4 regions of the Kribbella sp. CA-247076 genome follow, and region 1 is predicted to be linked to each of the others. Evidence: riboswitches for the same ligand, from Rfam matches in the RefSeq annotation. Region 1 holds a riboswitch; each other region holds the start of a gene.

Region 1 (5,808 bases):
TACTGCGGCACGCTCCGCGGCCTGGATCCGACCTCGACCGAGAACGCCGGCCTGTTCGACCTGCTGCGGAAGTGCGACGTACTCGTCACCACTCTGCTCGCAGCCGGCGGGTCGGTGGCGGCCGACGCGAGCGCGGGCGGCTCGGACGACGCGTGGGACGCGGGAGCGCTCGCGTCCCTCGACATCCCGTTGATCCAGGGCCTCGCGCTGACCTCGACGCGCGAGCAGTGGCTGGCCAGCGACGCGGCGGTCAGTCCGCTGGACGCGGCGACCCAGGTGGCGATCCCGGAGTTCGACGGCCGGCTGATCACGATCCCGTTCTCCTTCAAGGCGTACGACGAGGACGGGCTCGCGCGGTACGCACCGGACCTGGAGCGGTGCCGGCGGCTCGCCGGGATCGCGGTCGCGCACGCCCGGCTCCGGCACGTTCCGGTCGCCGAGAAGCGGATCGCGCTGGTGCTGTCGTCGTACCCGACCAAGCACGCGCGGATCGGGAACGCCGTCGGTCTCGACACGCCGGCCTCGGCGGTCGCGCTCCTCGGGCGACTGCAGGAGGCCGGGTACGACCTCGGTGACCTGGACGTCGGCGAGCTCGAAGGCGACGGGCTGATCCACCGGCTGATCGCGGCCGGCGGGCACGACGTCGACTGGCTGACCGACGAGCAGCTCGAGACGGCGGTCGCGAAGATCCCACCGGCGACCTACGCCCAATGGTTCGGCTCCGTGCGGGAATCGTTGCGTGAGGCAATGAGCGAGGCCTGGGGAGCGCCGCCGGGGGAGTTGTACGTCGCCCCGTCCGGTGAGATCGCGCTGGCCGCGCTGCGGTTCGGGAACGTCGTCCTGATGATCCAGCCGCCGCGCGGGTTCGGCGAGAACCCGGTCGCGATCTACCACGACCCGGATATGGCGCCGTCGCACCACTACCTGGCGGCGTACCGGTGGCTCGAGGCCTCGCCGTCGGATGGGGGCTTCGGCGCGCACGCCGTCGTACATCTGGGCAAGCACGGGACGCTGGAGTGGTTGCCGGGCAAGGGCATCGGGCTGGCGGCCGACTGCGCGCCGGACGCCGTCCTCGGGAACCTGCCGATGGTGTACCCGTTCATCGTCAACGACCCGGGTGAGGGCACGCAGGCGAAGCGGCGGGCGCACGCGACCGTCGTCGACCACCTGGTCCCGCCGATGGCGCGGGCCGAGACGTACGGTGACATGGCGAAGCTGGAGTATCTGCTCGACGAGTACGCGACCGTCTCAGCTCTGGATCCCGAGAAGGTGCCGACGCTGCGGGCGCAGATCTGGACGCTGATCCAGGCCGCTCAGCTGCACCACGACCTGCACACCGCCGAGAAGCCGGCGGACGACGACTTCGACGAGTTCGTCCTGCACCTGGACGGCTATCTCTGCGAGATCAAGGACGTGCAGATCCGCGACGGCCTGCACGTGCTCGGTGGTACGCCGACCGGCGAGGCGCGGATCAACCTGGTGCTCGCCGTACTGCGGGCCCGGCAGTTGTGGGGTGGTTCGTACTCGATCCCCGGGCTGCGGACCGCGCTCGGCGACACGTTCGGCGTGGACGAGGCGGAGCTCCTCGCGAACCCCGGGCAGGCCGCGGACCTCGCCGACCTCGCCACGCTCGCGGATCTGCCCGCGGTCAGCGGGGCCGATGGCGTCGACCTGCTGGAGGCGGTCGCGCGGAAGCTCGTCGTGGGGATGGAGACGCTGAGCTGGGACGCGGCGAAGGTGCCGGTGGTCGTGACCGAGGTGCTCGGCCGCTCGTCGGCCGGGGTCGAGGCGTCGCTGACGTTCGCCGCCACCGAGGTCGTGCCGCGGCTGGCGCGGACCGGCGACGAGTTGGCGAACGTCCTGCGCGCCCTCGACGGCCGGTTCGTCGAGGCCGGCCCGTCCGGATCGCCGACCCGGGGGCTGGTCAACGTGCTGCCGACCGGCCGCAACTTCTACGCCGTCGACCCGAAGGCGATCCCGAGCCGGAACGCCTGGGACGTCGGCGTCGCCCTGGCCGACTCGCTGCTGGCCCGCCACCGGGCGGAGACGGGGGAGTGGCCGCGGTCCGTCGGCCTGACGGTCTGGGGGACGTCGGCGATGCGCACGCAGGGCGACGACCTCGCCGAGGTGCTGTGGCTGCTCGGCTGCCGCCCGGTCTGGGACGACGCGTCCCGCCGGGTGACCGGCTTCGAGGTGGTTCCGGTCGAGGAGCTCGGCCGGCCGCGGGTCGACGTCACGGTCCGGATCTCGGGCTTCTTCCGGGACGCCTTCCCGCACGTGGTCGCGCTGCTCGACGAGGCCGTCCGTACTGTCGCCGCGCTGGACGAGCCGGCCGGTGACAACTACCTGCGCGCGCACGTCGACGCCGACGTTGCCGCGGGCAACGACGTACGGTCGTCGACCGCGCGCGTCTTCGGCTCCAAGCCCGGCTCGTACGGCGCCGGGCTGCTGCCGCTCGTGGACGCGCGGAACTGGCGGACCGACGCCGAGCTGGCCGAGGTATACGCCGTCTGGGGTGGGTACGCGTACGGCAAGGATCTCGACGGGACCGAGGCGCGCGGATCGATGGAGCGCGCGTACGCCCGGATTCAGGTGGCGGCGAAGAACGCGGACACCCGCGAGCACGACATCATGGACTCCGACGACTACTTCCAGTACCACGGCGGCATGATCGCCATGGTCCGCCACCTGACCGGGACCAACCCGAAGGCGTACGTCGGCGACTCCGCCGTTCCCGCGCAGGTGAAGACGCGCACGCTGGCGGAGGAGACCAAGCGGGTCTTCCGGGCCCGGGTGGTCAACCCGCGCTGGATGGCCGCGATGCGCCGGCACGGGTACAAGGGCGCCTTCGAGATGGCCGCGACGGTGGACTACCTGTTCGGGTACGACGCGACCGCGGGCGTGGTCGACGACTGGATGTACGAGACGCTGACGACGGAGTACGTCGCGAACCCGGAGATGGCGGAGTTCTTCCGCACGTCGAACCCGTGGGCCCGGCACGGGATCGCGGAGCGGCTGCTCGAGGCGGCCCAGCGCGGGCTGTGGGCGGAGCCGTCCGCGGAGGCGCTCGAGACGCTCCGCAGCGCGGTCCTCGAGACGGAGGGTGACATCGAGGATCGCGGCTGATTGGGTAGAGGCATGGCGCCGGAGAAGCTGCGAGTCCTGATCACGAACGACGACGGCTACCAGGCTCCGGGCATCCGGGCGCTCGCCCCGGCGATCGCCGAGCTCGGGCACGACGTCCTCGTGGTCGCTCCGCTGGACGACCAGAGCGGGGTCGGCTCGGCCCGGGCCGGGATGGTCGGCCGCCCGATCCGGACCTCGGCCGAGGACGAGGGCGGCATCACCTACCACGGCATCGACGGGACGCCGGCGCTCGCGGTCACGCTGGCCACGGTCGGTGCGTTCGGCGCGAAGCCCGACGTCGTCGTGTCCGGAATCAACCGCGGGCTCAACATCGGCGTCCCGATCTTCCACTCCGGCACGGTCGCCGCCGCGCTGACCGCGGCCGGCCAGGGTCTCTCGGCGGTCGCGGTCAGTATCGACTCCGACGACCCGGCGCACTGGCAGACCGCCGGCGCGGTCGCGGCCGAAGCGCTGACCTGGATCACGCCCGAGCCGGCCGGGACCGTGCTGACGATCAACGTCCCCGATCTCCCGCTCGACCGGCTGGCCGGTGTCCGGCACGCGTCGCTGGCGCCGATCAAGCGGTCCCGGATCACCGGCACGACGGCGCCGACCGGCGAGCCGATGATCGAGCTCGAGCCGCCGGCCGCGAACCCGGTCGCCGGTTCGGACGAGGCCCTGCTCGCCGCCGGCTTCGTCACGGTCACGCCGATCGTCGGCATCCGTGAAGTCAAGGACGACGCGGCCGCCACCGCCCTCGCGAAACGCCTCTCCAGCTACAGGTAGCCCAGGAGGTCCGCCGTGTCCCGGACCGATTCGCCGTCGGGCCCGGTCACCATGTCCTCCAGGCCGACGCGTACGTCGTGCCCCTGCGCCTGAGCCCACCGCAGCACCGGCCAGGCCCACTCGTTCTCGCCGTGCACGAGGACATCGGTCGTCGGCAGGACGTCGAGGACTGCCCGAGCGGCCGCGACGCCGTCCTGACCCGGTGACACGCCAGGGATCGCTTCGACCAGCACGCGGACGACCGGACCCGCCCACGCCACGTAGTCCCCGGCCGCGGCGGGCGTGAACAAACCGGCCTCGACCTCGATCCCGCGTTCGATCAACAGGTCGGCGACCTGTTCGGCACCCTCCTCGTGGAAGTTCACACTCGCGAAGTCCGGCCCACGGTCCCACTCCGCGATCAGCTCGAGCCGTTGCCACAGATCCGGCAGGATCTCCGCCCGGGTCGACACTCCGACCGGTACGCCGGGACATCGCTCCCGCACCGCGTCCACGGCCGCGCGGATGTCCGGCCAGCGCAGGCTCTCCCGCTCGTCCGGTCCGCGGGGATGGAGGTGCACCGCCTGTGCGCCCGCGCGAACTGCTGCCTCCGCGGCCGACGCGAGCTCGGCTGGCGTGATCGGCACTCCGGGGTGGTCGGCTCGCGAGCGGTCACCGTTCAGGCACGCTTTCACCATCACGACTCCACGCTAGCGGCGGTGTGAACCTGGTCGCTGAGGGTGGGGTGGGGTTGTGCCATGATCGAGCGGACGGTTGTGGAGGAACACCGGTGACCGGCTGCGGCCGGGAGTCCGGGGCGGTCCCGCCACTGTGACCGGGGTGACCCGGAAGCCAGGACATCCGCGTCCGTCCGCCGGCCTCGCGTGGTCCGGCGTACCAGCTGCCGAAGCGGGCGTGGACACCCGCTGGACGAAGGGATCCGCCCGATGCGGCCTGTTCCGACCAGCCTCACTCCTCGCGCGAGTGCCGGATTCCCCTTCACCGCGGTGGTCGGAATGCCGGAGCTGCAACTGGCGCTGGTCCTCGCGGCCATCTCACCGGCGATCGGCGGCGTCCTGATCCGCGGCGAGAAGGGCACCGCCAAGTCGACCGCGGTCCGGGCGCTCACCGAGATCCTGCCGGCCGTCGACGTCGTCCCGGGCTGCCGCTTCTCCTGCGATCCCGACCACCCCGACCCCGCGTGTCCCGACGGTCCGCACCCGTCCGCCGGGGAGTCCGGGTCGGGTCCCGGGGTGGGCACGCGGCCGGCGCGGTTGGTCGAGTTGCCGGTGGGTGCGACCGAGGACCGCGTGCTCGGGTCGCTGCACCTGGAGAAGGCGCTGGCCGAGGGCGTCACGGCGTACGAGCCAGGTCTGCTCGCGGCCGCGCACCGCGGGCTGTTGTACGTCGACGAGGTCAACCTGCTGCACGACCACCTGGTCGACGTACTCCTCGACGCGGCCGCCATGGGCCGCGCGACCGTCGAACGTGACGGCGTCTCGGTCACCCACCCGGCGCGGTTCGTCCTGGTCGGCACGATGAACCCGGAGGAAGGCGAGCTCCGCCCGCAACTGCTCGACCGCTTCGGCCTGACCGTCGACGTCGTCGCCAGTCGCGACCCCGCCGTCCGGGTCGAGGTGATGCGTGCGCGCCTCGCCTACGAGGCGGACCCGGCCGGCTTCACCGCACAGTACGACGCCGCGCAACGTGAGCTCGCCGAGCGCATCGTCAAGGCGCGCGATCTGCTGTCCGAGGTGATTCTGACCGACGGCGCCCTTCGGCAGATCGCGGAGATCTGCGCGTCCTTCGACGTCGACGGGATGCGCGCCGACCTGGTCACCGCGCGGACGGCGGTCGCGCACGCCGCCTGGTCCGGCCGGACGGTCGTCGAGGTGGACGACGTCCGCGCGGCCGCCA
Region 2 (5,808 bases), 2.0 Mb from region 1:
ACTTTGCCAGCAGCGCGTTGTTGCGGATCTTGGTGAAGATGCCGGCCAGGTCGTCCTCGACCGTGGTGAGGAAGCACGACGAGAGCTGCGGCCGGGTGGTGCCGGAGTTGAACAGCGTCGGCGTCGACGACATGAACCGGAACGAGCTGAGCAGCTCGTAGAACTGGATCGCCCGGGCCTCGCGGTCGTCCTCGCGCAGCGCCATCCCCATCGCGACCCGGAGGAAGAACGCCTGCGGAAGCTCGTACCGGACCTTGTCGATGTGCAGCAAGTACCGGTCGTAGAGCGTCTGCAGACCGAGGAACGCGAAGTTCAGGTCCCGCTCGGGCCGGATCGCCGCGGCGAGTCTGGTCAGATCGAAGTCTGCCAGCTCCGGATCGAGCTGCCCCGCCTCGATCCCGGTCCGGATGTACTCCGGGAAGTAGTCCGCGTACGCCGTCGTCATGTCGGCCTGGATCGCCTGACGCGGCTCGCCGTGGACGCGGCCGAGCGCCTCCCGGCGGATCTGGTCCAGCAGCAGGCGGGACGCGGCGAAGCTGTACTGCGGCTCGGTCTCCACGTACGACCGGGCGGCCATCACCAGCGCGAGCTCCACCTCGTGCTGCGCGATGCCGTCGTAGCAGGAGCCGAGGGTCTCGTCGAGGATGAGCTCCGGGTCGACCGCATCCAGACCGTCGGCCGCCTCGGCGACGATCACCCGCAGGCGCTCGACGTCCAGCGGTGCCGTGCTGCCGTCGGCGGCGCGGACGGTGATCGCGGGCTTCTCGGTGACACCGGCCGGGTCGGCGGGTGTACGGGCCTTGGTGCGCTCCTCGCGGTAGAGGACGTACGCGCGGGCGACCTGGTGCTCGCCGGCGCGCATCAGCGCCAGCTCGACCTGGTCCTGGATGTCCTCGACCTGGACACTGCGCCGCGCGTCGCCGCGGCTGGTCAGGGCGTCGACGACCCGGCCGGTCAGCTCGGTGACCAGGTCCCGGACCCGGTGCGTCGTACCGGCCTCGGCGCCCTCGACCGCGAGGAACGCCTTGGTCATGGCGACGGCGATCTTCGACTGGTCGAACGCCGTACTCGTGCCGTCGCGGCGGACGACGGTCAGCTCGATCGACCGGGCCGGCTGGTCAGCCGTCGGTCGCGATGAGGAAGTGACGGTCACAGGTGCTCTCTCCACGCGAGTTCCGAAGGGCCGCGACTCGGGGTGGGGAGCACGACGGGACAGGCGGCACCGGCCGGGTCTACCGCTGTCACGCCCTGCGACCCGCCCTCGAGGTCTCGGACCGCGCGCACCGGCGGTGCGCGCGCCGGTGGCAGGTACTCGGACTTGCGGAAGGCTTCCGCTCACCGTTGCGGGGCAGCTCCGGATTCGCACCGGATTCCCCTGTTGCCTCAGAGTGACCCACATGTTGTGGTGTCGACCACTCTGAACCACCAGCAGTAGTGATGCTAGGTGGCGCCACCGACATTTCCTGAAACGCCACGCCGTGTTCTCGCAGATTGTGTGACGCGGCTGGTCTCAGGCCGCCGCGGCGTAGAGGTCCTGCAGCGTCATGATCTCCGAGCCGTGGTGGATCAACTCGCGGTTGAGCCGCAGTACGACGTGGCCGAACGGCTCGGCGGCGTCGAGCTCGGAGGCCTGGCTGAGGCCGACCGTCATCACCTCGGCCTCGTCCAGCGCGGCGATCGACTCCTGCCAGGCGTCCACCCAGTGCGTCAGCCAGGCCACTGCATCCTGGGCGTTGCCGTGCAAGGTGATGTCGGCGCGGCCCTGCCGGCTCTCCCCGAACGTCCACTCCCAGCGCTCGAAGAACTGCTCGGTCAGGTGCGCGATCAGCCACGCGATCGTGCGGGGGCCGCGGTGGTCCGGCTCGTCGGGCCACTGGGCGACCCACTCCCCGGAGCCCAGCGACCGGAACCGGCCGGCGTAGTGGCGCCGGACGACGGTCAGCGCCTCGCCGCTCGGGCGCCAGAAGTACTGCTCGTCGGTCAGCTCAGCGAGCCGGCCGGACAAGACCATCCAGCTGAAGCCGAGCTGCCCGCGGACCATCGCCATCGCCGATGGGCGGTGCAGGATGTCCCAGTCGAACGGCTCCGGCATCACTTTCCTCACGCTCCCGGTCGGATTTTGCACTGCGATCGAACATGTGTTCGAATTGTGGCTCGAACGGGAGGAGAAAGTCAATGAGCGCGGTGTGTCGGTTCTGGCCTCGACGGGACTGGTCTGCTAGGCGGTGCGATCCGGGTGTCCGCCGCCGGGCTGGCGAACCGGCGTTCCAGCAGGGTGAAGGCATCGATGAGCTCGGGCGCCTCGTAGATCCGGTTCCGCCGGCCGTCGGTGACCTCGCGCAGCACGCGGGCCTCGACGAGCCGCGCAAGCGCCTGGTTGGCGGCCTGCTGCGACCGGTCGATCAATCGGGCCGCGCCGGCCAGGGTGAGCACCGGCGCGGCGGGCAGCGTCTCGATCAGCAGTTCCACGGCCGAGCCGGCCCGGATCGGCGCCGCCCGCTTCCGCCAGGCCGCCTTGAGGTCGGCCGTCGTCCGTTCGAAGCGCGCCGCTTCGGCGGTGGCGTGACTGCAGGCGGCGGCAAACATGAGCAACCACTGGTTGGCCGCGGTCCGGGCTCGTGGTCCGGTCGGCTTGCCGACGTACCGGAAGGCCGTGAGCGCCTCGACGTACTGGGTGGCGTGGGTCGCGAGCGACAGCGACACCGGCGGGACGGTGCGCTCGACCAGCCCGTCCGCGCGCAGGATGAGGTGGATCAGCGCGCGCCCGGTCCGGCCGTTGCCGTCGGCAAAGGGATGGATCGTCTCGAACTGGGCGTGCGCGATCGCGGTCTTCGCCAGCACCGGCAGGCGGGACTCGCGGACGAACGACATCAGGTCGGCCAGCAGGTCGGGGACCAGGTGCGCCGGCGGCGGGACGTAGTACGCCTCGGCGGGGGAGCGGCCGCCGATCCAGTTCTGCAGGTAGCGGATCTCTCCGCCGAGCTCAGGATTCGGCGAGTGGCTCATCAGGTGCCGGTGCGCCTCGAGGAGATGTTCGACCTCGAGTTTGTCGCCGGCCCGCACGGACTCGGTCACCCAGGTCATCGCGTCGACCGCGCCGAGCACCTCCTCGGCTGTCACGTCCCGTTGCCGCTCGCTCAGGACTTCGGCCTTCAGCAGGCGCCGGGCCCCGACGACCAGCCCTTCGATCTGCGACGAGCCCACCGCCTCCGCCCGGAGCAGCAGACGTGCCAGCGCCTCGCTGTTCGTGAGTACGGCGGCCGTCGCGTCGAGTCGGCCGAGATCGCCGGCGGCGTCCTCCAGGGCGGCCAGCACCTCGTCGCTCAGGTCGAACACCCGCCCGGTCAGCGGATCCGGGAAGTACAACTCGTACGAACCGCCCAAGCGTTCCGCCCGGGTGAATCCGTCCGGGTGCCCGGGCCACCGATGCAACTCGACGCGCGCCATGAGCAGCTCCCTCCTTTGTTCAAGCTTACGCCACAACCTTGAACAAGGAACCGAGGAGTGCGAATGAGTATGAGCGGCGAGGTGTGGACCCGATTGTGGGCAGACTGGGTGGCCGGTCAACGTGGAGAAACGGAGGCGCCGGTGACGCTGGATGCTGAGACGCGGGAGATGGTGGCGGCCAACGAGGCCGACTGGGACGCGCGGGCGCCGTTGCACGCGGCGAGCGGGTTCTACAGTCGCCCGGCCGAGTTCTGGTTCGCCGACTACGAGTGGGAGGATCTCGGGCCGCTGGAGGGGCGCGACGTACTGCACCTGCAGTGTCACCTCGGGACCGAGACGATCGCGTTCGCGCGGCGCGGAGCGCGGACGACGGGGCTGGATCTGTCGGCCCGGTCGCTCGACGAGGCGCGGCGGATCGCGGCCGACGCCGGGGTCGAGGTCGAGTACGCACATGCCGATGTGTACGACGCGGTGAACGCGTTGGCAGGGCGGCAGTTCGACGTCGTTTACACGGGCAAGGGCGCGCTCTGCTATCTGCCGGACTTGCAGCAGTGGGCCAGGGTGGTGCGTGAGCTGCTCAAGCCGGGCGGTGCGCTGTATGTCGTCGAGTTTCATCCATTGCTCAACGCGTTGCGCCCGGTCTCGCTGCCGGGTGAGTCCGACGAGTTGACGATCCGCACCGACTACCTCGAAGGCCGCGGCCCGATCGCGCACGACTCGACCGTCACGTACACCGGCGACGAGGTGCCCGGCCGCCAACGCAGCTACGAGTGGCGCCACGGCCTCGGCGAGCTGCTCACCACGCTCGCCACCACCGGCCTCACCATCACCACCCTCCGCGAGTCCGAAGTCCTCCAATGGCCCCGCTGGCCGTCCATGCAACAAACCCCGGAAGGCTGGTGGCGCCTCCCCGACGAGTCCCCACGAGTCCCCCTCCTCTTCGCCCTCAAGGCCACGAAGCCGGCGAGCGCCTAGTTCGTGGGGGCTCGGCGGCGGGTGGCGTGGGGGCGGCCGGTGGTGCGGAGGTTCGTGGTCTCCAGTTGGGCGTGTTCGCGGCCCTGGCGGAGGAAGTCGAGGAGGAACCTGAGTTGGGCGTCGGTGTAGCCGGCGACCTGATGCTGCCAGCGTTGGCCGATGGGTTCGTAGTAGCGGGCGATGTCGGCGACGCGTTCGGGGACGACCTGGACGACTACGCGGCGGCGGTCGGCGGGGTCCGGCTCGCGGTGCACGTAGCCGGCGCGTTCCAGGCGGTCGACCATGCGGGTGACCGCGCCGGTCGTCATCCCCATCAGGTCGGCCAGCCGGCGGACCCCGGCCGGCCCGATCTCCAGCAGAGCGCCGATGGCGTGGACGTCGGTCAGCGGCATGCCGAGCTGGTCGGCGACGGCGATCTGGAAGCGCGTCGCGGCTGAGATGTACCACGGCATCTCCCGGATCAGCCCGTCCAGGAGCTCGTCGCGCTTGCTCGCCATGGACCAAACCTACGGGTTGCCCTGAACCAACCCTGGTAACTGCTTCCAGCAGTAGCTGCTTGAAGCAGCGAAATGCTTCACTCCGAATATGACCACAACGACCACGACCACCTCGACCTGGACGCCGTACTTCCTGGTGGTGCCGTTCAGCGCGCTGATCACCGGACTGTTCAATCTCGGCGAGTTCCTGCCCTGGCCGCTCGCGATCCTCATCGGCGCGAGCTGGGGAGCGCTCGTCGGCCTGATCGCCCAACGGATCCGTTGGCGGAGAGCCGAGGATGCACTGATCGCGGCCGCCGCGACCGGGTTCGCGTTCGCCGGCTGCGGCGGGTTGATGGCGATCCTGCTGCTCAAGGGCGCGCTGACCAGTACGTCGCTCACCGGCGACGCGCTCGAGCAGATGTTCCTGCCATCCATCCCGTACTACATCGCGGTCAACAGCATCCTCGAGATCCTCGTCATCCCGCTGATCCTGTACGTCGGCTGGCGTCCGGGCAGGCGCCGGATCCTGATCGTCGCCGTGGCGGCCCTGTACTTCGCGATGCGGGTCTGGACCTACCTGGCCTTCGTCCCGGCGCGGCTCGGCTGGGCCGACTCCGACCACTCCACCGAGCCGCTGACCCCGGCCGAACGCACGCAGGCGTACGACGACCTGATGCTCGACGACCCGCGCTGGATCCTGCTGCTGGTGATGTTCGCGCTGCTCCTGCTAGCGGCGTTGCTGCGGCCCGCGGATCGCGACGTACAGCAGTGAGACCCCGGCGGCGGCGATGATCGGGCCGACGATCGCCCAGAAACTGCTGCCGGTCATCGAACTGCCCTCGAGGTAGCCGAGGCCCTGGAACGTGAAGATCGCCCCGGACACGGTGAGCACGGCGCCGAGCGCAAT
Region 3 (5,808 bases), 1.0 Mb from region 1:
CCTGCTGCCACCCGGCCTTCCACACGCCGTCGGCGTCCTGCCGATCGGTCAGCGCCTTGACCGCCTTCTGCAGGGTGGCTGTGGGCGCGGCCGGCTCGGCGCCGGGCCGAACCGCGTTCAGCGCCTGTACGGCGATCGCGGTGGCGGCGATGTCGCCGGTCTGGCACCGCTGTTCGGCCGGCCCGAACTTCGCCGGGAACGACCCGTCGCCGCACTGCTGGCGCAAGAGCGCATCGACGGCACGCTTCGCGTCATCGGCCCGGTTCGCGGCGACGAGCGCGAGTACTCCGTACGCCTGGCTGGTGAGGTCGGACTGGTCGCCCGACTTGCTCTGGTCGGTGATCCGCCCGTCGGCCTGGACCCGGGCGGCCAGTTCACCGGCGAGGTCGTTGCCGACGGCATCCTTGGAGGACAGCGCGAGAAGCAGTGTGAGCTTCGCGAGCGGACCGGCGTACCGGGCGTTCGGTTCGTCGTAGGGCACGCCGTGGGCGTAGGCGGCGACCGCGTCGGGTTGCGCCATCAGCGAGGCGATCGCCCCGACCGACCCGGGCAGCTTGCCGGCCTGCCGGAGTGCGAGTCCGAGGTCGACGGTCGCGTCGTAGTCGACGTAGCGCTTGCCGTCCTTGTCCACCTCGACGTGGTTGCCGCCGGTGAGCCTGGAGAGCAGGTACTGCGCCGTGTCGTCGGCGTCGCGGCCACTCGGTCCGGCGGTGGTCGTGGGCGCCGAAGTGGTCTGCTGCGGAGTCGGTGACATCGTCGTCGTGACGGTGGTCGTCGGTCGTGGCAGCGCGGGCAACGTCGGCATCACCACGACCGTGCGGGTGCTCGTCGTGGTCGCGCGGGGGAGCGGCGGCGGCCGGAGCGTGCTCGTGTGGACGACGGTCGGGCCCGGGACCGTCGTCGGCGGCTTGCCCGGCAGGGTCTTCGTGACCGTCGGCGTCGACGTCGGCCGGGCGGTCGTCGTCACCGTCGCCGTGGCCGTCGCCGTGGCGGTGACGGTCACCGTCGGGGACGGGGTCGGGTCGGTCGGCGGGTCCGGGTCGGTCCAGGCCAGGTCGGCGAACGGCACCGGGGCGAGCGCGAACACCGCCTGCGGGGTGGCCCGGCGCCACTGGTCGATGCCGAGGTTGATGCCGTTGGCAACCGCATCCGCGAGCGACTCGCCGTTGTACGCGATCGCGCCGACGTGGTCGGCGGCGGCACCGACGTTCTCGGCGGTGAGCTGCAGGCTTGCCACCCAGTCCTTCGCCTTGTCCGCGGCCGCCGTGCGGCCACCGCCGACGAGGGCCTGGGCGACCAGGCCGGTGCTGTTCGTGTTCGAGCCCTCGGTCGAGACCCCGCCGCCGAACGAGCCGTCCGGCTTCTGCACCGAGGTCAGCCAGGTCAGGCCCTTGAGGATCTCGTCGTCGACTCCGCCGATGCCGTAGTTCTGCGCGGTCATCAGCGCCTGCACGGCCATCGCCGTACCGTCGCCGTCGGGTGCGCCCTGACCCTCGTCGCAGGTGAGCTTGTCGTTGTAGAACATCCGGAAGTAGCCGTCGGCGCACTGCTGCCGGACGAGGAAGTTCACGGCGGCCTCGGGTACGCCGCCGGACCGGGCCAGGCCCATCACGGCGAGGGACTGGCTGAAGATGTTGGTGTCGTCGTTGCCGGTGCCGAAGTCGCGGATCCGGCCCTCCTCGACGCCCGCGTCGGGGCCGGCGAGCAGGTCGAGGGTCTCCTGCCGCATGTTCCGGCCGCCGAAGTCGCGGTAGTCCTGGCCGGCGGTGACCGCGGCCAGCAGGATCTTCGCGGTCGCGCCGGCGATCCGGGCGTCCGGATCCGGGTACCAGCCCGGGCCGGCGTAGTCCGGCACGTGCTCGGAGACGGCCTTCACGACCGAACGGATCACCGCGGGATCGGCCTCGGTCGCGATCAGCGCCCACTGGGTGTCGATCGTCAGACCCCAGTCCGGGTTGGCGAACCCGGGGATCGCGCCGTCGACCAGCTGACCGGCCATCCAGGCTGCGGCCGCGCCCGCCTCCGGGGACGCGGCAGCCGTCGTACGGCGCTCGGTCCGCGCGTCGTCGGCGGACGAGACGGGCGAGGCGTGCGCGGCGATCGTCGGGGCGAGGGTGAGCGTCGCGGCGAAAACCGCGGTCGTCCAACGGCGGGCGGAGGTGCGCATCGAACCTGACTTCGGCTGGGCGGTCCGCGATGCGTCGCCCAGCACGGTCACCGGCCCCCATCGGTCGCGGTGACCGATCAGGAACGGCGGTCGCCGTCCCGGACTCCGCCCGTAGACCACGACGGGTGTGGAGTCGCAGACCCGTCGGCAGGCATTCCGGCTCACGGAGGTCGCCCTCCGCCTACGGTTGCGGGTCAGCGCCGGACTTCGACCGGCTTCCCCCACACGTCAGGTCGTCACGCACTTCCGGGCACAGCCCGGGAAGCGACAGTAGGTTACCTTCCCACGCGCCCACCGGGAAACCCGCACGAACGTGTCTGTTCGCACTCTGTGCGCTCTCGACCTCGCCTCGGGTCGCGCGGGTAAGCTGGCTGGGCAGCTGGTTCGGTCTGGCAGCCAGTCAGATCGTCGTAAGAGGGAACCCGGTGTGAGTCCGGGACTGCCCCGCAGCGGTGAGGGGGAACGACCGCCGTCAGGAAGCACTGGGTCCAGCCGGACCTGGGAAGCGACGGCCAGTAGGTGTCCGGCAACTGATACAGCCGGGCGTGCCCCCGAGTCCGAAGACCTGCCACTGCCCACCGTGCGCCCGGCGTACGGCGGTGACCGCGTGACCTCGTGGGAAGGTCGACGGGCGTGGCCGGGTGCGACCGGCGGCGTCGGCGTGCTCTCCCACCGGGTCGAGGGTCTTTCGAGACAGGCTCGCTAAGGAGAGACGCTTGAACAGCAAGTCGGCAGCACGGGCCACCGTGTACGGCTACCCCAGGCAGGGTTCCCATCGTGAACTGAAGAAGGCCGTCGAGGGCTACTGGAAGGGCACGGTCACGGCCGACGCCCTCCGGCAGACCGCCGCGGACCTTCGCAAGGCCAACTGGCAGCAGTTGGTCGCCGACGGGATCGGCGAAGTGCCGACCGGTGACTTCTCGTACTACGACCACGTGCTGGACACGACCGTCCTGCTCGGGGCGATTCCGCAGCGACACCGGGCCTCCGTGGACGCGGACCCGCTGGACGGGTACTTCGCGATGGCCCGCGGCACCCAGGAGGTCGCGCCGCTGGAGATGACGAAGTGGTTCGACACCAACTACCACTACCTGGTGCCGGAGCTCGGCCCGGACACGACGTTCACCGTCGACTCCAGCAAGCAGGTCTCCGAGCTGCAGGAAGCCGTGGCGCTGGGCCTCAAGGCCCGGCCGGTCCTGGTCGGGCCGATCACCTATCTCCTGCTGGCCAAGCCGGCGCCCGGCGTGGCGGAGGACTTCCAGCCACTGTCCCTGCTCGAGCGGATCCTCCCGGCGTACGCCGAGGTGCTGGCCGACCTGCGCGCCGCGGGGGCGGAGTGGGTCCAGCTGGACGAGCCGGCCCTGGTCCAGGACCGCACCGCCGACGAGCTCGACGCCGTGGCCCGGGTGTACAGCACGCTGGGCGGTCTCACCGACCGCCCGAAGCTGCTCGTGGCCTCGTACTTCGACCGGCTCGGTGACGCCTTGCCGGTGCTGGCCGACGCTCCGGTCGACGGTCTGGCGATCGACTTCACCGGCCCGGCCGCGGCGAATCTCGACGACCTGGCCGCGGTCCCCGGCCTTCGCGGCAAGCGCCTGGTCGCGGGGGTGGTCAACGGCCGCAACATCTGGATCAACGACCTGTCCGCCTCGCTCTCGGTGCTCGCCCAGCTGATGGGCCTGGTCGACCACGTGGACGTGGCCGCCTCGTGCTCGCTGCTGCACGTTCCGATCGACGTATCCGCCGAGACCGAGCTCGATCCCGAGGTGCGGCCGTGGCTCGCCTTCGCCCGGCAGAAGACCGCCGAGATCGCGGCGCTGGCCACCGGTATCACCGAAGGCACCGAGGCGATCGCGGCCGTCCTCGACGCGAACCGCGAGGCGCTGGCGTCCCGGGCGTCCTCGCCCCTGACGAACAACCCGGCGGTCCGGGCACGGGCCGCGGCGGTCACCGCGGCGGACGGTCGGCGCGGGGCGTCGTACCCCGACCGGAGTGCCGCACAGCAGGCCAGGCTGGGGCTGCCGTTGTTGCCGACGACAACCGTGGGGTCGTTCCCGCAGACCGGCGAGCTGCGGAAGGCCCGGGCAGACCTGCGGGCCGGCCGGATCGACGAGGCGCAGTACGACGAGCGGATCGACGCGGAGATCCGCGAGGTGATCGCGTTCCAGGAGAAGGCCGGCCTCGACGTGCTGGTGCACGGCGAGCCGGAGCGCAACGACATGGTCCAGTACTTCGCCGAGCAGCTCGACGGGTACGTCGCCACGCAGCACGGCTGGGTGCAGTCGTACGGGACGCGCTACGTCCGTCCGCCGGTGCTGGTCGGCGACATCTCGCGGCCGGAGCCGATGACGGTCCGGTGGTGGGCCTACGCGCAACTGCAAACTGATCGTCCGGTGAAGGGCATGCTGACCGGTCCGGTCACGATGCTGGCGTGGTCGTTCGTCCGCGACGACCAGCCGCGGAGCGAGACCGCCCGGCAGGTCGCGCTCGCCCTGCGCGACGAGGTGAACGACCTCGAGACGGCGGGCGCGGCCGTCATCCAGGTCGACGAGCCGGCGCTGCGGGAGACCCTGCCGTTGCGTACGGCGGCGCGCGCCGAGTACCTGGCGTGGGGCACCGAGGTGTTCCGCCTGACGACGAGCGGCGTACGCGCGGACACCCAGATCCACACGCACATGTGCTACGTGGAGTTCGGCGACATCCTCAACGCGCTCGACGAGATGGACGCGGACGTCGCCAGCCTGGAGGCCGCCCGCTCGCACATGCAGGTCGCGCACGAGCTCAGCGAGGCCGGCTACCCGCGCGGAGTCGGGCCGGGCGTCTACGACATCCACTCACCGCGCGTCCCGGGTACGCCGGAGGTCGTGTCGCTGCTCCGCAAGGGTCTGGACGCGATCCCGGCGGCACGCCTGTGGGTGAACCCGGACTGCGGCCTGAAGACCCGCGGCTGGCCCGAGGTCCGCGACTCCCTGCAGAACGTCGTCACCGCCGCCCAAGAGCTCCGCACCGAGCTGCGCTGACCACTAAGGTGGCCGGGACGCTCGTCCCGGCCACCTCGGACGTGACGACACGGAGAACCCACGGGGAGGATGTTGTGCAGCCGGATCTCTCGACGATTCTGCGGACCGGACGCCGTACGGAGTTGCTCTTCTACGGGATGACGCCACCACGCCTGGCGATCGCCGAGGACGCGCTGCGCCGGTTCCTCGACGTGACCAAGGCGCGACTGCAGCAGATCGACGTCGATGCGCTGATTCTGTACGACATCGACGACGAGGCCGAGCGCTCGGACACCGAACGGCCGTTCCCGTTCAGCCCGACCATGGACCCCGCGCGCTTCCTGGCCGAGCACCTGACCTGGTGGGAGCGGCCGGCGATCGTGTACCGCTCGGTCGGCAAGTACAGCGAAGCGGAGCTGGATTCCTGGGTACGGCGGACGCCGGACGGCCTCGGCACCGTCATGGTCGGTGCACCCACGAGCTTTGCGTCGGTGAAGACGAGTCTGAGCCGGGCTTACGACCTGTGGCAGGGTTGCGGCTCGGTAATGCCGCTGGGCGGGGTGACGATCCCGGAGCGCCATTCGTCCCGGCAGGACGAGCATCATCGGCTGCTGCGCAAACAGCAGAGCGGCTGCTCGTTCT
Region 4 (5,808 bases), 3.4 Mb from region 1:
TGGTCGGTCCCGCGATCGCCGGGCTGATCGTCGAGCACGCCAACTGGCGGATCGTGTTCCTGGCCGTACCCGCGATCGCGATCCCGGCGGCGCTGGTGATGCGGCCCGGCCTCGCCCGCGGCGACGCCCACGAGGCGCGCGAGGGTCGGTTGTGGGACCACCGAGCGCTCTGGGCGGTTGCGGCCGCGATCGGTGTCGGCCTGCTCCACTACGGCGGCCATCAGCACGGCGTACTCCAGTTCGGCCTGCTCGCCGTCGGCCTGGCCGGCGTGGTCGCGTTCGCTCCGCGGCTGCTGCCCAGCGGGACCTTCACGTTCCGGGCAGGTCTGCCGTCCGTGGTCGCGTTGCGCGGCCTGGTCGCTGCCGCCGGGTTCGGCGCCGAGGTGTTCCTGCCGTTGATGCTCACCCGGGAGCGCGGCCTGTCGCCGGCGCTGGCCGGTCTGGTGCTGACCGTCAGCGCGCTGAGCTGGACGGCGGCCTCCTGGTACCGCGGTCGGCCCGAGCAGCCGTTCTCGCACGCGGTCTTCCTCCAGGCCGGCATGGTCGCGATCCTGCTCGGCATCGTCACCGCGGCCCTGACCCTGAACGACAACGTCCCGGTCGCCATCGGCATCCTCGGCTGGGGCCTGACTGGGCTCGGCATGGGGACGGTCTTCCCGACCCTGTCGGTGCTGGTGCTCGAGTACTCCGAGCGGGACGAGCAGGGCGCCAACAGTTCCGCGCTGCAGCTCAGCGATTCGTTGTCCACCGCAACGGTCCTGGCCGTCGGCGGCTCACTCTTCGCCGTCCTGGAGCCGCACTCCGCGACAACCGCCTACCTGGTCGCCTTCGGACTCCCGGCGCTGCTCGCGCTTCTCGGCGTACTGGCAGGCCGGAGGACTACTCCTTCGATCCCGTGACCGCGATGCTCGCACCCAGGCCGATGATCATCAGGCCGCCAGTGCCGCCGACCAGCTCGAGCCGGCGCGGCGAGCGGGCGAACCACTCGCGCGCCGTACCGGCCACCAGGGCCCACACGCTGTCCGAGACGAGTGCGATCAGGATGAAGATCAGGCCGAGCATGAGGATCTGCAACCACGCCGGGCTGCTCGCGCCCGGGTCGACGAACTGCGGCAGCGCGGCCGCGAAGAAGACCGCGGTCTTGGCGTTGGTGACCCCAACCAGGAAGCCCTGACGCATCGTTTTGCGGCTGTTGCCCGGCTGCACGCCACTCGTCATCGCCGCCACCAGCGACTTGCGGCTGCGGAACGCCTGCACCCCGAGGTAGATCAGGTACGCCGCACCCGCGAGCTTCACCGCGGTCAGGGCGATCGCGCTGGCGGCGATCAGCGTGCCGAGGCCGAGGGCGACCGCGACCAGCATGACCGCGGCGCCGACGGTGTTGCCGAGCATCGTCAGCACCGCCTCCCGGCGGCCGACGGCGAGGGCGCGACCGACGATGAACAGCACGCTCGGACCGGGCACGACGATGATGATGAACGCGGTGATCGCGAACGCGACCAGGTGGTGAGCGGACGGCATGCCCTCAGAGTAAGTACCGGGCGCCCGCCGCGCACCGGTGATTTCGCCGCGTGGGACGGCGGGTGGGATAGGTCACCGCCACGCCGCCATCCGTTGACCGCCGTCCTTGCCGGGGCCTACGGTGCGTGGGACAACCTGCGGTGCCAGGAGGGAAGCCGGTGAGAGTCCGGCACGGCCGCGCCACTGTGAGCGAGCACTGCTCGTGAGTCAGGACGCTCGGGCACCAGCAGCCTTTCGAAGGGGACGCGCACTTCCCCAGGAGGTTCAGATGGCAGCTCCTGCCCGCTCGGTCGCCGTACCGGCTGTTTCACCCCGTCTGCTCGCCGTGGCGCTGCTCAGCGTCGGCCTGCTGCTCCTGCTCGGCTATCTGGTCGCCTTCGACCAGGGGGCCGTGTCGCAGTCGGGCATGTACCTGCACGAGCTGATGCACGACGGGCGCCACCTGCTCGGCGTGCCCTGCCACTAGCGACATGCGCACCTTCGGATCGCTCCTGGTGCGCGGCCTGATCGTCGGAGTCCTCGCCGGCCTGCTGGCCGGAGCCTTCGCGTACTCGATGGGCGAACCGCACATCGACTCCGCGATCGCGATCGAGGAAGCCGCCGGCGCGCACACTCACGACGACGGCGGGGACGCTGCTGCCTCCTCACAGGAGGAGGAAGAGCCACTCGTCACCCGGGACGGCCAACGGGCCGGCCTGTTCCTGGCCACCGCCCTGTACGGCGTCGTCCTCGGCGGCATCTTCGCGGTCGCCTTCACGCTGCTCCGGCGCCGGCTGCGGACCGGCAACGACGCGTACGCCGCCCTCGGCCTGGCCGCCGCCGGGTTCGTCGGGATCGTGCTCGTGCCGTTCCTGAAGTATCCGCCCAACCCGCCCGCGGTCGGCGACCCCGAGACCATCACCAAGCGGACGCTCACCTACTTGCTGACCGTGGTCATCGGCCTGCTCGCCGTGTGGGCGGGGGTCGCGGCCTCCCGCTGGGCCGCTCGCTTCGGCGACCTGGCCCGGCTGGGTGCGGGGGTCGCGGCGTTCCTCGCGACGATCGTGGCGGCGTACCTGATCCTGCCCACGATCAACGAGGTTCCGGGCGAGTTCCCCGCTACGCTGCTGTGGCAGTTCCGGCTCGCCTCACTCGGTACGCAGGCGACGCTGTGGCTCCTGATCGGTTTCGGGTACGCCGCCGCGGTGGACCGCCGGCTGTCCCGAGAGAAAGTGGTCGCCGCTTGAGCACACTGACGCTGGTCGCGCACGCCCTGACACCCGCGCTGCGCGGCCTCGTCCTCGGGGGAGACGCCGATCCGGACCTGGCGAGCCTGGCGGCGGCCCGCGAGTTGAAGCTCGCCGCCGACACGGTGTACGCCGGCCCGGAGCGCGCCGCCGTACGCACGGCCGAGGCGCTCGGCCTCACCGCGGTCGTCGAGCCGGCGCTGCGCGACCGCGAGTACGGCGAATGGGCCGGACGCGACCTGGAGGAGTTGCTGGCCGCCGAGCCGGACCGGGCAGCCGCCTGGCTCGAGCGGCCGCACACCGCGACACCGGGTGGTGAGACCGAGAACGACGTACTCACCAGGGTCGCGGACTGGCTCGGCGACCTGGTTCCGCAGGAGGACGAGCGCCGTACGGTCGTGGCCGTCGTCCACCCGTCGGTCGTCCGGGCGACCGTCCTGTACGTCCTCGACGCCCCGCCGGAGTCGCTGCGGCACGTCGACGTCCGGCCGCTCGCCACGGTCACACTTTCCCTGCACGCCGGCTCCTGGTCACTCGCCTTCCACTGACCCACCCACTACGGTTAACCGTCGACCGCTTGTCTTGAACGACTCCTGGGGACAAGGAAGGGTCATGATCGAGCTCGACCAACTGATCCTTCGCACGCAGCGTCTGCCGGACGAGGTGGCGGTCCGGGAGGTGAACGACTTCTTCCGGTCGTTGCCTGAGGCCACTGCCCGGGCGCTGGCGGAGAGCCGGCCGGAGCAGGTCGGCCCGCTGGAAGGGGCACCGCCGCAGCTGCGGTACCGCGCCAACCACCTGATCCTGGTCGCCGCCCAGCAGCGGCTTCATGCCTTGGTTGAGAGCCGGCAGGCGACTCCGGAGCAACGCCGGCGGTTGGTCACGCTGACGGAGATGCTGAAGCCGATCTCGACCCGCCTGGACGTCGATGCCGACGGCAACCGCATCGAGGTGCCCGAGCCCCGTCAGTTCCTGCTGGTCGACCCGGAAGGCCAGGGCCGGATGATCGAGGTGCAGGGCGACCTCGAGCGGGCCGAGAACGTGGCCGTCCTGGTCCCCGGGATGAACAACGACCTCGAGCGGGTCCGCTCGCAGTCGGTCCGCGCCAAGGAGCTCCGCGAGCAGGCGAATCCGCGGAAGACCGCGACCGTCGTCTGGCTCGGGTACCACGCGCCGATCGGGCTGACCGCCGGCCGGTCGACCGAGAGCTCCCGGGCGGCCGCTCCGCAGCTGTGCCGGTTCCAGGCGGGGCTGGACGTGGTCAAGGCGCCGTACTCGAAGAGCACGCTGATCGGCAACAGTTACGGCGCCCAGGTCGTCGGCCGGGCGATGATGGCCGGCGTCCGCGCGGACCGGGTGATCCTGACCGGCAGCCCGGGCGTGGACCCGAGCATCCATTCGGCCGCCCAGCTGACCCCGCCCGGCACCCTGCTCTTCGTCGCCCGCACCCGGGGCGACTACGTCTCGTACGCCGAGCAGCATGGCCCGGACCCGGCCGGCTTCGCGGACGTGTTCCGCTTCGAGACCGACAACGAGTCCGTCTCGATCACCGGGCACATGAGCTACTTCGAGAAGAACAGCGAGTCGATGATCAACATCGGCCGGATCATCCGCGGCGACCTCGACGCGGTCACCCGGGCCGCGAACACCACCCCCGAGCAGGAGAGCCGGGTCTTGGGCGTGTCCTGGGCCGGCCCGCTGCGCACCCTGGCGCACTCCGATGCGGCGGCGCCGATCTCCAAGGTGTTCGATGGTCTCGCGACGCTGCGCACGATCAGTACGACGCCGTCCCGGAGCCAGGCGCTCGACGGCGCCCGGCAGCGCCGCGACGGCAGCACCACCGCACGCACACCGGAAGGACCCGCACGATGACGCTGACCGAGGCCCGGGACTTCCTCCGCGCCGAACTCCTCGCGGTCGCGGCGGCCGCCGTCCCCGGGTACGACGGGGTCGTCACCAGCGACGTTGGCCCGGTGAACCCCGACGTACTCTCCGACGGCGCCGGCCCGGACACGGTCTGCTCCATCACCGTCGAGAACGGCGACCCCGCGGTGACCGACCCCGCCGGCGAGGTCGCTGCTGCGGTCGCGGCCTTGACGGAGCGCGGCTGGTCCGCCGAGGTGGCGCCGGTCGAGAGCGGCCACCACCGAGCCACCGCCCGCCGAGACGGCTTCGAGGTCACCGTCCACGCCTGGGACAACGACTGGCGCCTAACCGTGTCCGGCGAAACCCCACGCATCGGATAGATCTTCCCCACGCGTGCTGCGCGGTGGCTCCTTCGTCGCAACCGCTCCGCGCGCTCCCGCCCACCCTGTCTTCTTGGCGGGCTGCCGCCCGCGGTCGAGTGCACGGGGTCGGCGTGATGCCGGGAGCCGACTGCGGTTCCGGCCGCGGGTATCGGCACTCGTTTCAGGCAGCGGCCAGCGCGGGGAAGTTCTCGCCGCGCTGTGCATCGTTTGTCAGCACGGCCTCGGCCCGGCTAAGATCTTTCTATACCGCCCGTCTCCTTCGTGGGACGGGTTTACTTTTGCCTCCAGCATGGTGACGAGGCTGCCCGTGGGGTCACCACGGAGCCGGCTTCTTGAGATTCCCCACCGTGGTGGGCAACTGGGATCCGAAGAGGTCCGCAGGGGTCAATTGGTACCACCAGTGCCCGCCGACACCGTCGCTGGGCGCGCCGTTCAGTGCGCCTGCGGTATAGCCCTTGGTCGGGTTGACCGTGCCGACCGGCACGCGATCGCGAGCCTGACGGACGGGGAACTCAAGGTCACTGTCGTTGCTGATGACAACCGCGGCGTCGACGTCGTGCTGGAGGACGTCCAGAAGCAGGTGCGCGGCGACGTTCACGTCACTGCCCTTCTCTTCCCTGCGGGCCACCGATGCCATGAAGGTTGCGTCGGGAATGTCTGTGGAGCAGGTGCCGTCCTTGATCATCACGGGCCAACCGGGGCGGGCGAGCGTCGGACGACCACGGCGATTGGCGGTGGCCAGGGGCGCGGTCGCGACGCGGCTGACGTAGGTGCCGTACGTGATCTCGTCGACGGATTTCGACGCGGCCAGG

What was found. Region 1 has a riboswitch for cobalamin ahead of ACQPYZ_RS15295 (magnesium chelatase subunit D family protein). Riboswitches for the same ligand answer to the same signal wherever they lie in the genome.
Region 2: another riboswitch for cobalamin. It lies ahead of ACQPYZ_RS24525 (ribonucleoside-diphosphate reductase subunit alpha); the one in region 1 lies ahead of ACQPYZ_RS15295 (magnesium chelatase subunit D family protein).
Region 3: another riboswitch for cobalamin. It lies ahead of metE (5-methyltetrahydropteroyltriglutamate--homocysteine S-methyltransferase); the one in region 1 lies ahead of ACQPYZ_RS15295 (magnesium chelatase subunit D family protein).
Region 4: another riboswitch for cobalamin. It lies ahead of ACQPYZ_RS35210 (CbtB domain-containing protein); the one in region 1 lies ahead of ACQPYZ_RS15295 (magnesium chelatase subunit D family protein).

Annotation. Positions count from the first base shown of each region.
Region 1 covers NZ_CP192051.1:3,231,386-3,237,193, forward strand. The annotation lists gene cobN (cobaltochelatase subunit CobN) at 1-3,126, shown strand, start outside; gene surE (5'/3'-nucleotidase SurE) at 3,139-3,912, shown strand; gene ACQPYZ_RS15290 (3-keto-5-aminohexanoate cleavage protein) at 3,903-4,589, opposite strand; cobalamin riboswitch at 4,649-4,774, shown strand; gene ACQPYZ_RS15295 (magnesium chelatase subunit D family protein) at 4,839-5,808, shown strand, end outside.
Region 2 covers NZ_CP192051.1:5,207,337-5,213,144, reverse strand. The annotation lists gene ACQPYZ_RS24525 (ribonucleoside-diphosphate reductase subunit alpha) at 1-1,153, opposite strand, end outside; cobalamin riboswitch at 1,287-1,442, opposite strand; gene ACQPYZ_RS24520 (DinB family protein) at 1,511-2,092, opposite strand; gene ACQPYZ_RS24515 (Fic family protein) at 2,173-3,447, opposite strand; gene ACQPYZ_RS24510 (class I SAM-dependent methyltransferase) at 3,589-4,422, shown strand; gene ACQPYZ_RS24505 (MarR family winged helix-turn-helix transcriptional regulator) at 4,419-4,919, opposite strand; gene ACQPYZ_RS24500 (hypothetical protein) at 5,008-5,673, shown strand; gene ACQPYZ_RS24495 (hypothetical protein) at 5,629-5,808, opposite strand, start outside.
Region 3 covers NZ_CP192051.1:4,238,342-4,244,149, reverse strand. The annotation lists gene ACQPYZ_RS20070 (prenyltransferase/squalene oxidase repeat-containing protein) at 1-2,332, opposite strand, end outside; cobalamin riboswitch at 2,530-2,754, shown strand; gene metE (5-methyltetrahydropteroyltriglutamate--homocysteine S-methyltransferase) at 2,884-5,187, shown strand; gene ACQPYZ_RS20060 (methylenetetrahydrofolate reductase) at 5,262-5,808, shown strand, end outside.
Region 4 covers NZ_CP192051.1:7,366,369-7,372,176, reverse strand. The annotation lists gene ACQPYZ_RS35220 (MFS transporter) at 1-899, shown strand, start outside; gene ACQPYZ_RS35215 (LysE family translocator) at 880-1,521, opposite strand; adenosylcobalamin (AdoCbl) riboswitch at 1,669-1,739, shown strand; gene ACQPYZ_RS35210 (CbtB domain-containing protein) at 1,790-1,987, shown strand; gene ACQPYZ_RS35205 (CbtA family protein) at 1,992-2,747, shown strand; gene ACQPYZ_RS35200 (histidine phosphatase family protein) at 2,744-3,295, shown strand; gene ACQPYZ_RS35195 (alpha/beta hydrolase) at 3,360-4,619, shown strand; gene ACQPYZ_RS35190 (hypothetical protein) at 4,616-4,993, shown strand; gene ACQPYZ_RS35185 (hypothetical protein) at 5,310-5,808, opposite strand, start outside.